2 regions of the Paraburkholderia sp. 35.1 genome follow, and region 1 is predicted to be linked to the other one. Evidence: riboswitches for the same ligand, from Rfam matches in the RefSeq annotation. Region 1 holds a riboswitch; the other holds the start of a gene.
What was found. Region 1 has a riboswitch for thiamine pyrophosphate ahead of OKW27_RS27435 (FAD-dependent oxidoreductase). Riboswitches for the same ligand answer to the same signal wherever they lie in the genome.
Positions count from the first base shown of each region.

Region 1 (7,194 bases):
CCGCTCGGTGAACAGCCGATAGAGCCGCGCCTCGTTTTCCGCGTCGAGCGCGCTGGTCGCTTCGTCGAGGAACAGGTAGTCCGGCTTGTGCAGCAGCACGCGCGCGGCGGCGAAGCGCTGCTGTTCACCCGGCGACAGCACGCGAGTCCAGTGCGCCGTTTCCTGCAGACGGTCCGCGTATTCCGACAGATGGCAGGTGATGAGCGCGTCGCGGCATTCGTCGTCGTCATAGGTGTCCGCCGCCGACGGATACGCGAGCGCCGCCTTCAGCGTGCCGATCGGCATGTAGCTGACCTGCGGGATGAACATCATGCGCGCGTTGACCGGTGCGTCGATCGAGCCGTCGCCGAACGGCCACAGGCCCGCGAGCGCGCGCATCAGCGTGCTCTTGCCGGCGCCCGACGGACCGCGCACGAGCCAGCGCGAGCCCGGCCGGATCACGATATCGCGGATGCGCGACAGTGGGTTGCCATTGGGCAGCGCGAGCTGGAGGCTGTCGGTGGTAAGCGTGTTGCTGTCGACGAAATGCAGATTGATGCCGCCATGTTCCGTGGCCGGCGACACCGATTCCTTCAGACGCGGCGAATGCACGACGCGCTTGAATTCGCGCAACCGGTTCACGGTCGCGCGCCATTCGACGAGGCTCGTATAACTGTTGATGAACCACGAGAACGAATCGCTGACCGTGCCGAACGCGCTCGAAATCTGCATCAGCACGCCGAACGTGAACGCGCCCGCGAAGTAGCGCGGCGAGGCGACGACGATCGGGAAAATGATCGCGATCTGGCCGTAGAAGCTCAGCACGAAGGTGAGGCGCTTCGTGTACTTCATCACCTGCCACCAGTTGTCGCGGATGCGGCCGAACAGCGTGCGCGCGTTCGTCTTCTCGGTTTCCATGCCGTTGTAGAACGCGATCTGCTCGGCGTTCTCACGCAGCCGTATCAAGCCGAAACGGAAATCGGCCTCGACTTTCTGCGCCTGATAGTTGATCGACACGAGCGGATGGCCGACCTTCTGCGTGACGAGCGAGCCGCCCACCGCATACAGCGCCGCGGCCCACACCATATAGCCGGGGATCTGCAGCGGCATGCCGCCGAGCGAGATGCTCAACGCGCCCGCGAGCGACCACAGGATCGTGATGAACGACACGAGCGTGACGACGGTCGACAGCAGATCGAGCGTCAGCGACAGCGTGGTGGTCGCGAACGACTGCAGGTCGTCGCTGATCCGCTGGTCGGGGTTGTCGGTGAGACGGTCGCGCTCGATGCGGTAGAACGCGCTGTCGTCGAGCCACTCGTTCAGGTAGCGGGTGGTCAGCCACTGGCGCCAGCGGAAGCCGAGCATCTGGCGCAGATAGCGTCCATACACGGCGAGGATGATGAAACCGAACGCGAGTCCGGTAAAGATCATCAGCAGGTGCGGAAAGTCGTGGACGTTCTTCGCCTGCAGCGCGTTGTAAAAGTCCCTGCTCCAGCTATTCAGGCGCACGTTGATCCAGACGACGAGCAGGTTCATCACGATGATCGTGACGAGCAGCCCCCACGCGATGCCTCGTTCCTCGGAAACCCAGTAGGGCTTGATCAGGGTCCATGCGGAGACCTTTTCGTCGGGCGGCAGCGCGGGGCTGGCGGAAGTATGTGGTGTCATGAGCATCCTGATGAAGTGCTGACCCGAAGTGCCATTCCGGCGTACGGGTCCGATCTGGTTGACCCATGTCGGGCGATCCCGCGAACAGCAGGCGCCTTTGCGAGGGTGTGGCTGCCGCGGGTCTGCGATACCTGGCCGGTCATCGCGCCATCACGCTCGATGACGCGAGTCCGGACGGGCGCCCGATTCTGGCGTGACGCCCTTAAGCGAAAATTAATTTTCGGGGCCGGCATCCGCTGGGGTGCCGCCGCCACGCATGCGGCCACGAGTGCCGCGCGCGCCGCGTTTTTGCGGCACCGATCACGGCATTGTGCCAGAGCGCCGGGCCGCTTCGCACCGGCATCTCGATAGACGGTGCCAGATCAAAATTGGGGTGGCGACCGCGGAGCGCTGGTTTGCGGGCGCCGCGCCTTTTATGGTCTAATAACCTGCGACGAAACAGGGGTGCTTCGCCCACAGGCGGCATGACTTTCATGCCGGGGCGGCGAGGCTGAGAGAGACCCTTTGCACCCGATCCGGGTAATACCGGCGCGGGAAGTTTCCGGAAGCAACCGTCTTCCATTCCCCGCCGGGCGGCGAGCGCAGCTCACATGTGCACGTCGTGACCGGCCGGCTTCACCCGCCGGTTTCGTCCTGGGTACGTGCGTTTTTGGCCGTACGGAAAGGACTCGATGACCGCCTATTCTTCAGACATGCATTTTTCCCTTCGTCACGCCGCCTCGGGCGAGCCGTGCCGTTTTGGTTTTGCCCGCCGCAGTCGAACGGAGCGCGCGCGATGAACCGTCCCGCCCGACCCGATTTCGCCGTGCTCGGCGGCGGCCTGTGCGGCCGCCTGGTCGCGTGGCGCCTCGCTGGCGACGGGCATCGCGTGGCGCTCTACGAGCGCGGCGATGCCACCGGTTCGCAGGCTGCCGCGTGGGTCGCCGCCGCGATGCTCGCGCCGCTGGCAGAGGCCGCGAGCGCCGAGCTGCTGATCACGCGGCTTGGCGCGAGTTCGCTCGAAAGCTGGCCGCGCGTGCTTGCCGAACTGCCGGAGCCGGTGTTTTTCCAGCGCAACGGCACGCTCGTCGTCTGGCATCACGCGGATCGCACCGAGGCGCCGCTATTCGAGCGGCGCGTGCGTGCGAACGCGCCGGCCGAGTTGCTCGACGGCGGCTTCGTCGCGTTGGCAGGCGCGCAGCTCGGCGCCGCCGAACCCGCGTTGGCCGGCCGCTTCAGCCAAGGCTGGCTGCTGCCGCGAGAAGGCCAGCTCGACAACCGCCAGGTGCTGTCCGCGCTCGCGGCCGGGCTTGCCGAGCGCGGCGTCGACACGCACTGGAACACGCCGATCGACGACGCGTCGCTGCCCGATGCCGGCATCACCATCGATTGCCGCGGGCTCGGCGCGAAGCCGGTGCTGCCGACGCTGCGCGGCATCCGCGGCGAAGTTGCGCGCGTGCATGCGCCTCACCTGCAGCTGACGCGCCCGGTGCGGCTACTGCATCCGCGTTACCCGCTGTATATCGCGCCGAAGCAGAACGGCCTCTACGTGATCGGCGCGACCGAGGTGGAGGGCGAGGACATGTCGCCCGTCAGCGTGCGTTCGGCGCTCGAGTTGCTGAGCGCGGCGTTTTCGGTGCACCCGGGCTTCGGCGAGGCGCGCATTCTCGAGCTGAATTCGCAGTGCCGGCCGACCTTGCCCGATCATCGTCCCGCGCTGCTGTGGGACGGCGCGCGCACGCTGCGCGTGAACGGCCTGTACCGGCACGGCTACATGATCGCGCCCGAAGTCGCCGACGAAGCCGTGCGCTTCGCGAGCGCGCTGCTCGACGGCCGCGTCGGTGATGCCGACGCATTCGCCGGCTGGCGGCGCGACTCACGCTGGAGCGAGCTGTTCCAGCAGCATTTCGCGCGCGAGCCGGCCCGAGCGTAGCGGCCAACGTGCCGCGCGCGATGCCGCTTGCGCCATCGATTGAACCGTATTCGAACACCATGGACATTCATATCAATCAGAAGCCGTTGTCGCTGCCCGAGGGCGCGACCGTCGCCGATGCGCTCGCCGCCTTTGGCGCGCGTCCGCCGTTCGCGGTCGCGCTCAACGGCGATTTCGTCGCGCGTGCGCAGCATGCGGCGCGCGCGTTGCAAACGGGCGACCGGCTCGACGTCGTGCAGCCGGTCGCGGGCGGCTGAGCGCGACCGCGCCAGCCTGTCGCTTACCGAACGCAACAACCGTCGCCGAAAACCCATTGCCGCAACGCGGTCGGTTCTAGCCGCGAGGGCAAACCAGGATGATGCAAATGACTTCTCACGAGACCGCCGACGCGCTGACGCTATACGGTCAAACTTTTGCAAGCCGCGTGCTGCTCGGCACATCGCGCTATCCGTCGCTGCAATCGCTGTCCGATTCGATCGACGCCGCGCGCCCCGGCATGGTGACGGTCGCGCTGCGCCGTCAGATGAACGAGGGCCACGCCGAAGCCGGCTTCTTCGATCTGCTCAAGCGCCATGGCGTGCCGCTCTTGCCGAACACGGCGGGTTGCCTGAGCGTCGGTGAAGCGGTGACGACCGCGCACATGGCGCGCGAAATCTTCGAGACCGAGTGGATCAAGCTCGAACTGATCGGCGACGACTACACACTGCAGCCCGACCCGGTCGGCCTGATCGAAGCCGCCGCGCGGCTCGTCAAGGATGGCTTCAAGGTGCTGCCGTACTGCACCGAAGATCTGGTGATCGGCCGCCGTCTGCTCGACGCCGGCTGCGAGGCGCTGATGCCGTGGGGCGCGCCGATCGGCACCGGCAAGGGCGTGATCAATCCATACGGGCTGCGCGTGTTGCGCGAGCGGCTGCCGGACGTGCCGCTGATCGTCGACGCCGGGCTCGGCGTGCCGTCGCATGCGGCCCAGGTGATGGAGTGGGGCTTCGACGGCGTGCTGCTGAACACGGCCGTGTCGCAGGCGACGCACCCCGACGCGATGGCGCGCGCGTTCGCGCTGGGCGTCGAGGCGGGTCGGCAAGCGTATCTCGCGGGCCCGATGGCCGAGCGCGAGAGCGCGCACGCGAGCACGCCGGTGGTCGGCATGCCGTTCTGGCATCAGGATGGAGGTGCCGCATGACTCAGTCGTTGACGCTGAAGGACCGCGATCTGTTCTGGCCGACGGCCGACGAACTCATCGAAGCCGCCGAGCGCATCCGCGCACGTCTCGGCGACTGGCCGCCGACGCACGCGCCGTGGCGCATCTGCCTGATCGCACCCGACGAACCGAACGGTGGCGACCTGATCGTGACCGCCGACGCACAGCCGCACGGCGAGCAGATCGCGCGCTGGCTGACGCGGGGTGCGGGCGTGATCGTCGCCGCGGAGAACCGCGCGACGCTGCATCTGGGCGGCGAGAAGTACGGCCTCGAAGGACATCTGGCGGAAGACTGGATTCCCGCGCTTGCCGCGTTCCTCGACTGCGGTTTCGATCCGCACGACGCGCTGGTGCTCGCGCTCGCGTGGCGCGATGGCGACGAGACCCGCGCCGACGATGCTTTTCCGGCCGACCTCGCTCGCTTTCCGCGCCTTACCGACCTGCCGGCGGCACCCGCCAAGGCGTTCCCGCGCTGCCCGGCAAGGCTCGGCCTGTATCCGGTGTTGCCGACCGCGGACTGGGTCGAACGGGTGGTCGGCTTCGGCGTGAAGACGGTGCAGTTGCGCCGCAAGTCGGCCGAACCCGCCGACGAGCTGAAGCGCGAAATCGCGCGCTGCGTGGCGGCCGGCCGCGCGCACGACGCGCAGGTGTTCATCAACGATCACTGGCAGGCGGCGCTCGCGGCGGGCGCATACGGCGTGCACCTCGGCCAGGAAGACGTGCATACCGCGGATCTGTCCGCGCTGGCCGACACGGGCACCCGCCTGGGCCTGTCCACTCATGGCTTCTACGAGATGCTGAAGGCGCTGCATTTCCGGCCGAGCTACATTGCATTGGGCGCCGTGTTCCCGACCACGACCAAGGTCATGCCGACCGCGCCGCAGGGCTTGCGCCGCCTCGCACGCTATGTGCGGCTGCTCGACGGCGTGGTGCCGCTCGTCGCGATCGGCGGGATCGATCTGCAGGTGCTGCCGGACGTGCTCGCGACCGGCGTCGGCTGCGCGGCCGTGGTGCGCGCGGTGACGGAAGCGGCCGACCCGGCCGCCGCCGTGTCTGCACTGCAACACACGTTTACGCAATAATCGTCAGGCATAGTCAAGGAACGGGGCACCTCACGGCAGCTTTTGCACGATGGCCCTATAATTCGGCCTTCCCTGTAAAAGGATTGTCAGTGTGGTGCCTTCCTATCCCGAGACCTTACTCGAGCTGCGCGACGTCGACTTCGGTTACGGCGACCGGCTCGTCCTGTCGAATCTGAATCTGCGCTTTCGTCGCGGTCAGGTCGTCGCGGTCATGGGCGGCTCGGGTTGCGGCAAGACCACGGTGCTGCGGCTGATCGGCGGCCTCGTGCGCGCCCAGCGCGGCCAGGTGTTGTTCCATGGCGAGGACATCGGCGAGCAGACGCGCGAAGGCCTTTACGCGCTGCGCCGCAAGATGGGCATGCTGTTCCAGTTCGGCGCGCTGTTCACCGACATGTCGGTGTTCGAAAACGTCGCCTTCTCGCTACGCGAGCACACCGATCTCCCCGAAGAACTGCTGCGCGACCTCGTGCTGATGAAGCTCAACGCGGTCGGCCTGCGCGGCGCGCGCGACCTGCTGCCGTCCGAGATTTCCGGCGGCATGGCGCGGCGCGTGGCGCTCGCGCGCGCAATCGCGCTCGACCCCGAACTGATGATGTACGACGAGCCGTTCGCCGGTCTCGACCCAATCTCGCTCGGCATCACCGCGAACCTGATCCGCACGCTGAACCGGGCGCTCGGCGCCACGTCGATTCTCGTCACGCATGACGTGCCGGAATCATTCGCGATCGCCGACTACGTGTACTTCCTGTCCAACGGCGGTGTGCTTGCCGAGGGCACGCCCGACGAACTGCGCGCGTCGACCGATCCGACCGTGCGGCAGTTCATCGACGGCGCGCCGGACGGCCCGTTCAGATTCCACTATCCGGCGCAGACGCCGCTCGCGGCGGACTTCGGCATCGGCGGAGGCCAGGCATGATCAGTACGATCGGTCGCTCGGTCATCACCGGGCTCGGCACCGCCGGCTACGCGACGCGCTTCTTCCTGCGGCTCGTGCTCGAGTTTTTCCCGCTGCTGCGCCGCCCGCGTCTTGTCACGAAGCAGATCCACTTTGTCGGTAATTATTCGCTCGTGATCATCGCGGTGTCGGGGCTGTTCGTCGGCTTCGTGCTCGGGCTGCAGGGCTATTACACGCTGAACCGTTATGGCTCCGAGCAGGCGCTCGGGTTGCTGGTCGCGCTGTCGCTCGTGCGCGAGCTCGGGCCGGTCGTGACCGCGCTGCTGTTCGCCGGGCGCGCGGGCACGTCGCTGACCGCCGAAATCGGCCTGATGAAGGCGGGCGAGCAGCTCACCGCGATGGAAATGATGGCCGTCGATCCGGTCAAGGTCGTGATCGCGCCGCGCCTGTGGGCCGGCAT
Region 1 covers NZ_JBNDMJ010000003.1:1,580,907-1,588,100, reverse strand. Annotated here, with positions in the region: gene OKW27_RS27440 (ABC transporter ATP-binding protein/permease) at 1-1,647, opposite strand, end outside; TPP riboswitch at 2,078-2,201, shown strand; gene OKW27_RS27435 (FAD-dependent oxidoreductase) at 2,423-3,559, shown strand; gene thiS (sulfur carrier protein ThiS) at 3,619-3,816, shown strand; gene OKW27_RS27425 (thiazole synthase) at 3,924-4,739, shown strand; gene thiE (thiamine phosphate synthase) at 4,736-5,839, shown strand; gene OKW27_RS27415 (ABC transporter ATP-binding protein) at 5,931-6,755, shown strand; gene mlaE (lipid asymmetry maintenance ABC transporter permease subunit MlaE) at 6,752-7,194, shown strand, end outside.

Region 2 (7,194 bases), 1.0 Mb from region 1:
AGGAGCCTCCGAACCAGTTGTAGCCCTGGTCGACCCAATAGCCGCCGGGATACGTGTTGGTGACGAATATTTCGACGATGTGCTTCGGATTCTTGTAGCCGAGCTTGGTCGGCATGCGCAGCTTCATCGGGTAGCCGTATTTCGCGGGCAGCCGTTCGCCGTCGTAGGAAAACGTCAGCAGCGTTTGCGGATGCAAAGCGGTCGGCATGTCGATGCTTTCGTAGTAGTCGTCCGCGCATTTGAAGCCGACGTACTTCGCCGTCGTGTCCGCGCCGACGCGCCGCAGAAAATCGCCGAATGGCGTGCCGCCCCAGCGGCCGATCGCGCTCCAGCCTTCGACGCAGATATGTCGCGTGATCTGCTCCGCGTGAGGCAGCGCGTACAGCTCGGGCAGCGTCCACACGCGCTGGCCGGTCACGAGGCCGCTCAGCTTCAATTGATAATCTGAGCCGTCGACGTGCGGCACGTCGTCGATGCCATAGTACGCGTTGAATGGAAACGGCCGCGTGATCTGCGCTTCGGTGTAGGTCGGCGCGAGCTGCTTCGGATCGAACAGCGCGGCCTGCGCGCGATCGTTCAGCCGCGACACGGCGGTGAGAAAACGGTTCACGGAAGCGTCGTCGGTCAGCGAGCAGCCGGTCAGCATCGACAGGCCGCCGAGCGTCAAGAGCTGCTTGCCGAACAGGCGTCGCGACGGCATCGCCAGTTCGCGCTTCGCATCGAGCAGGATCGATGCGCGGTCGAGCTTGTGGCTAACACGCTGCGTGGATGGGTCCGCTGGTTTCTCTATCGGCTTGTTCATGATTCGGTATCCGTTTGGAATTCGCGTTGCGATTTCATGAGCGTGAGCATGCGCGTGGGCAGCCGCGGGCTCAACGTCCGCGCAACATCGCGAGCAACGAGCGCGGCACGAGCGCGACCATCGCCAGATGCACGGCGAGAAACGCGGCCAGCAGCGACATCGCGCTGAAGTGCACGATGCGCGCGTTGTCATAGCCGCCCATCAGTTCGCGCAGCAGCGGAAACTGCACCGACTTCCAGATCGCGAGCCCCGATAGCACGAGCACGATCAGATCGGCGATCGCGAACAGGTAGGCGAATTTCTGCACCGCGTTGTAGACGCGCAGATCGCCATGCGACAGCTTCCCGCGCAACGCGGCGACGAAATCGCGCAGTACCGCGCGCGGCGTCAGCGGCAGGAACTTGCGCACGAAACGCCCGCTCGCGAGATTCAGCGCGATATACATGAGGCCGTTGAACACCAGCAGCCACATCGCCGCGAAGTGCCATTGCAGCGCGCCGCCGAGCCAGCCGCCCAGCGTGATTGCGGTCGGGAAGCTGAACGCCGGGAAGATCGGCGACGCGTCGTAGATGCGCCAGCCCGACAGCATCATCACGATCGCGGCGAGCGCGTTCAGCCAATGCGTGATGCGCAGCCACAGCGGATGAATGGCGCCGCGCTTCGGCGCGGTGGGCGCGGTGGGTGCGCTGGGGCGCAAGGCGTGGGGTGTGGACATGGGGCTCTCCTCGAGCAGCGGTAGTGAATGCGGCGCGCGCGAGGTCGATCAACGGCACGCGGGAAGGTCGGTCGCTTGCAGCACGTCGCCGCTCGCGTCGCTTTCGACGAACGCGACCACGCCGAAGCGGCCGGCGGCGTTGGCGCTCGGATCGGCTTGCGCATCGACGCTCGCAGCGTGTACATCGATGTCCTGATGAATCCGCGCGTGACCGGAGACGAGCGGCACGGGCCCGAACCAGGCGCGCACGACGCGCTCGTGATGCAGCGTCGCGCCGCGGTTTTCGCCCGCGCCGACCTGCGTCGTCAGCGCGTTCTCATAGATCGCGAGATAGGCGCTCAACGCACCCGTGGCGGCGGCTGCCGTCGTGCTGAACTGCGCATCGACATCGAACGCGCCGGGCGCACGCGGGCGCAGCGCAAGTGCTACGCTCGCCTGGGCGGGTTCGGCGACGAGCGCGTCGATGCGGCGCTCGAAACTGTCGCGTTGCGACCAGTCGCGCAGCTCGCGGCCCGCGACGAACACTTCCGGCGTATAGAGCGTGTGCGCGCCCGCGAGACGCGTCAGCGTCTGCTGACGTTCCGTGAAGCGATGCTGGGAAAAGCGGTCGGTCCAGCCGAGGCTGTTCCAGTAGTCGACGTGCAGCGCGAGCGGCACGATGCCGTGCGCGGCACCGTCGCTTTTCCATTGACTGAGCCAGCGGTCGGCGGGCGGGCAGCTATCGCAGCCCTCGCTGCTGTATAGCTCGACGAGCGCGACGCGGTGCGCGGGGCTGTGCGTGGCGCATAGGTGCCCGGCCGCGTCGGCCGCACTGATGCCAGAACCGCTCAGCAGAAAAAGCGCAAGGCCGACGGCGGGCGTCGAAAAAGTCGTAAAGCGCTGAAGTATCGAGCGATTGTGCGCGGTCGACATGACGTGCTCCGATCGTAATCTGCACGTTTGTCGAGCCGCGCGGCCGGTTATGACAAGCCTCTTTTAATTTTTTTCCGGCGCGGGATGAGCCAGCCAAAGCTCGCCCGCGACTCAGTCGTAACTGACCACCACCGTCACGCGCGTGTCCATATCGGTGCGCTTCGCGTTCAGCGACAGCACGCCGCCCGCGCGATCGACCGCGTAGTGGCCGTCGCGGGCCGTCGCGACGCGCCCGGTGCCATCGACGAACCGCGCCGCCACCAGATCGCGCGACTGCGTGCCGCCGTTCACTTCGAGCGCGACATCGGCCCCGCTGACGACGCCCGGCGGCGCGCTGAACGTCACCGTGCGCGAAAAGCGCTGACCCGCCACGCTCGCGCTACCGACGGCGACGCCAATGGGCGCCGTATCCACGCTGATCTGCATCGGCGGTGCAACGATCATCCCCACGAACCGGATCACGCCGCCCGTCACCGTCGATGCCGCCGGCGCCGCCAGCGGCGCGGCAAGCAATGCCACCCCCGCGACTGTGCGACCGAACGTTCGCCACCGCCTGCTTTCCGCTTTCATGTGCACCTCTTTGTCAATCGGCGCGAGTCGCCTCGCGCCCTTCACGCGCCATCCCGCGAATCGCTTCGCCGGAGTGCGGCCTTCGCTGCACTTTGTTTAACGGCAATCCTCTGACTGGCTTGAACGCAATGCGGACCACACCGCTTTCTTCTCGCACCGCACAAAAACGGTCAATCGACGGGCGCGACGTCGCAAACGGAGCTGCGTGAGACAGCGTGCTAACATCAAACTTTCGTCTCGCTGCTGCCGCGCGGCCTCACGCTTTGTCGCCCGGCACCTCTCGATCGCTTTTCCCCAATACCTGGTCGTTTTGCCCGTGACTTCTCTGCGTCGTCCGACTTTCCGTGCTCTCGCCCGCTTGCGGCCATGCCGCGCAGGCGAGTGCGCGCGCGCGGACGTCGCGTCGCACGGCCCCGGCGAGACGTCCCGAACGGTCCCGCTTCACGCCGCCCGGCGCCCTCGCTGACGCAGCCCGCCAATACCCAGGGCCGCGTCGCCGGGCACCGGGCTCTCCCATTCGTCCACTCATCCGCCGAACACCCCATGGGTCGTTGCACGCGGCCATCCATGACCGCCTTATCCGGAGTCCTGATGATGAAGAAGATCAAAACCTGCTACCTGACCGAACTCGACGTGACCCGCCTAGAAAAATACGCGGCCACCGACGCCAAGTTGCAGCACATGCTCGACGATGTGCTCGAACGCGCGGTGATCGTCGACTCGCACGACATCCCCGCCGACGTCGTCACGATGAACTCGCAAGCGACGCTGATCGACACGGCGAGCGGCGAACAGATGACGTGGACCGTCGTCTATCCGCCCAACGCCGATTTCGCGCAAGGGCGCCTGAACGTGTTCTCGCCGGCTGGCCTCGCGCTGCTCGGCGCGCGCCGCGGCGAGAGCGTCCGCTTCACGCCACCCAGCGGCGATCAGAAAGTGCTCAAGCTCGACAAAATCCTGTATCAGCCTGAAGCCGCCGACGATTTTTCACTGTAAGGCGGCCGTTCCCTCGCTGTAAGTTGCCCTGTCTGATGCGGTCTCGAATCAAGCATAGGAGATGTCTGGTTTCATCCGGACCAGTTTTTTGAGTCATTCAGACAGGTTGCCAAACCGCGGGCGGGCGGTGTATCGTGTGCGCTGCTAACGCGGGGGTCCTGCGTAGCGCGGAGCTGGAGGTCCGTGTTGCGTGGGTGAGAAATACCCTTTGAACCTGATCTGGATAATGCCAGCGCAGGGAAGCGTACGGATTTCGCTCCAGCCCCAAGTGCCTCACCTCTCCGCGATTTCCGACTACTTCCATCTCGGTCTCCTGCTTAGCCGCCCCACTTTGTACGGAGACTTACATGAACGCCAACCCGAAGTTTATTTCCGCCGAAGCCCACGTGGACGAGGCCGCCGTCGCGCCGTTGCCGAATTCGCGCAAGGTCTACGTGACCGGCTCGCGCCCCGACATCCGCGTGCCGATGCGCGAAATCTCGCAGGCCGACACGCCCGACAGCTTCGGCGGCGAAAAGAATCCGCCGATCTACGTGTACGACACGTCGGGCCCCTACTCCGACCCGGACGCGGAGATCGACATCCGCGCGGGTCTGCCCGCACTGCGCGAGGCGTGGATCGAGGAGCGCGGCGACACCGAGCCGCTGACCGGTCTGTCGAGCAGCTTCAGCCGCGAGCGCGCCGCCGATCCGGCCACCGCGCAGCTGCGCTTTCCGGGACTGCATCGCACGCCGCGCCGCGCGATCGCCGGCAGGAACGTGACGCAGATGCACTACGCGAAGCAAGGCATCATTACGCCGGAAATGGAATACATCGCGATTCGCGAAAACCAGCGCCGTGCCGAGTACCTCGAGACCCTGAAGACGAGCGGCCCGAACGGCGCTAAGCTCGCCGCGATGATGGGCCGTCAGCACCCCGGCCAGGCATTCGGCGCGAGCGCGTTCGGTCCGAACGGCCTCACCGAAATCACCGCGGAATTCGTGCGCGAGGAAATCGCGCGCGGCCGGGCGATCATCCCGAACAACATCAATCACCCGGAAAGCGAGCCGATGATCATTGGCCGCAACTTCCTCGTGAAGGTCAATGCGAACATCGGCAACTCGGCGGTGACATCGTCGATCGGCGAGGAAGTCGACAAGATGACGTGGGCGATCCGCTGGGGCGGCGACACGGTGATGGATCTGTCGACCGGCAAGCACATTCATGAAACGCGCGAATGGATCATCCGCAACAGCCCGGTGCCGATCGGCACGGTGCCGATCTATCAGGCGCTCGAAAAGGTCAACGGCAAGGCTGAAGACCTCACCTGGGAAATCTTCCGCGACACGCTGATCGAGCAGGCCGAGCAAGGCGTCGACTACTTCACGATCCACGCGGGCGTGCGTCTGCAATATGTGCCGCTCACGGCGAACCGGATGACCGGCATCGTGTCGCGCGGCGGCTCGATCATGGCGAAGTGGTGTCTCGCGCATCACAAGGAAAGCTTCCTGTACGAGCATTTCGAAGAGATCTGCGAAATCATGAAGGCCTACGACGTGGCCTTCTCGCTCGGCGACGGCCTGCGTCCCGGCTCGATCTACGACGCGAACGACGAAGCGCAACTGGGCGAGCTGAAGACGCTTGGCGAACTCACGCAGATCGCGTGGAAGCACGACGTGCAGGTGATGATCGAAGGTCCGGGCCATGTGCCGATGCAGCTGATCAAGGAAAACATGGACCTGCAGCTCGACTGGTGCGACGAGGCGCCGTTCTACACGCTCGGGCCGCTGACCACCGACATCGCGCCGGGCTACGACCACATCACGTCGGGCATTGGCGCCGCGATGATCGGCTGGTTCGGCACCGCGATGCTGTGCTACGTGACGCCGAAGGAACACCTCGGTCTGCCGAACAAGGACGACGTGAAGACCGGCATCATCACGTACAAGCTCGCCGCGCATGCCGCCGATCTCGCGAAGGGTCATCCGGGTGCGCAGGTGCGCGACAACGCGCTGTCGAAGGCGCGCTTCGAATTCCGCTGGGAAGACCAGTTCAATCTCGGTCTCGACCCGGACAAGGCGCGCGAATTCCACGACGAAACGCTGCCGAAGGATTCGGCCAAGGTCGCGCATTTCTGCTCGATGTGCGGCCCGCACTTCTGCTCGATGAAGATCACCCAGGACGTACGCGAGTTCGCCGCGCAACAAGGCGTCACCGACGACGAAGCGCTGAAGAAAGGCATGGAAGTAAAGTCGATCGAGTTCATGAAGCAAGGCGCGGAGATTTATCAGCGGCAATGAGCGGGTTGCGCGATTTGCGCGAACCAGCACTGCAGTATCGAAGCCCGCCGGCATGGCGGGCTTTTTTTATTGTGCGCCGAGCATGCGCAACAGCTTGGGGGTGTGAGTCCCCTGTCCAACCTGATGGTGGTGAAGGACTAGCGAAACGCAAGGGCGTCGTCGTGAGGCGGGGTCTGAAGGAAGCGTGTAGCAAAGCCATGACCTGACGAACAGAAACCAGATGCGAGGCCTACCTAGCCGGACGAGCAAGCAATTGATTGCGAAGTCCATAGCCATCAAGGGCTGGGGTGGTAGATCTGGCAGGTGTGTGGTGAAGGCGGTTGCGCTTACCTCGGGAGGCCTGCATGGCGTCCTGGAATCAGGACTGAGCGGCTCGCAAGGGCCGTTGACCACCGTGCAGGAGTCAGCAGAGGGCATATTAGGGCGGCGACGCCTGAAGGCCCGAACGGAAAGGAGCGGCGAGTAAGCCGGAGAACTCGACATGGGAGAGCAGCAGAAAACGCATCGCGTCCTCGACAGCGGAAGCAGGGGTGAAGCCCCGATGGCTGCTGGTGGAGGGGCTGAACCTATGGCGGCGAACCCCGAGTCTGAAAGCCCGTCGGCATATGACCGACTGATGGAAGAAGTCTGCGAAAGGGGGAACCTGAAGCAGGCGTTGAAGCGTGTGAAAGCGAACAAGGGCGCACCGGGCGTGGACGGGATGACCGTTCAGGCATTACCGGCGTACCTGCGGGAGCATTGGCCGTCGATACGGGCCACGCTGCTGAACGGCACATACAAGCCTCAACCTGTGAGACGGGTCGAGATACCCAAGCCGGATGGTGGTGGCGTGCGCAAGCTCGGCATCCCCTCTGCGCTTGATCGATTCGTCCAGCAGGCGGTCTTGCAGGTGTTGCAAAGGCAGTGGGACCCGACGTTCT
Region 2 covers NZ_JBNDMJ010000003.1:563,561-570,754, forward strand. Annotated here, with positions in the region: gene OKW27_RS22620 (molybdopterin-dependent oxidoreductase) at 1-802, opposite strand, end outside; gene OKW27_RS22625 (cytochrome b/b6 domain-containing protein) at 873-1,517, opposite strand; gene OKW27_RS22630 (DUF1223 domain-containing protein) at 1,566-2,429, opposite strand; gene OKW27_RS22635 (hypothetical protein) at 2,541-2,999, opposite strand; gene OKW27_RS22640 (GreA/GreB family elongation factor) at 3,591-3,995, shown strand; TPP riboswitch at 4,137-4,254, shown strand; gene thiC (phosphomethylpyrimidine synthase ThiC) at 4,343-6,274, shown strand; gene ltrA (group II intron reverse transcriptase/maturase) at 6,756-7,194, shown strand, end outside.
Region 2: linked by a shared signal. The riboswitch ahead of thiC (phosphomethylpyrimidine synthase ThiC) and the one ahead of OKW27_RS27435 (FAD-dependent oxidoreductase) in region 1 are both predicted to bind thiamine pyrophosphate.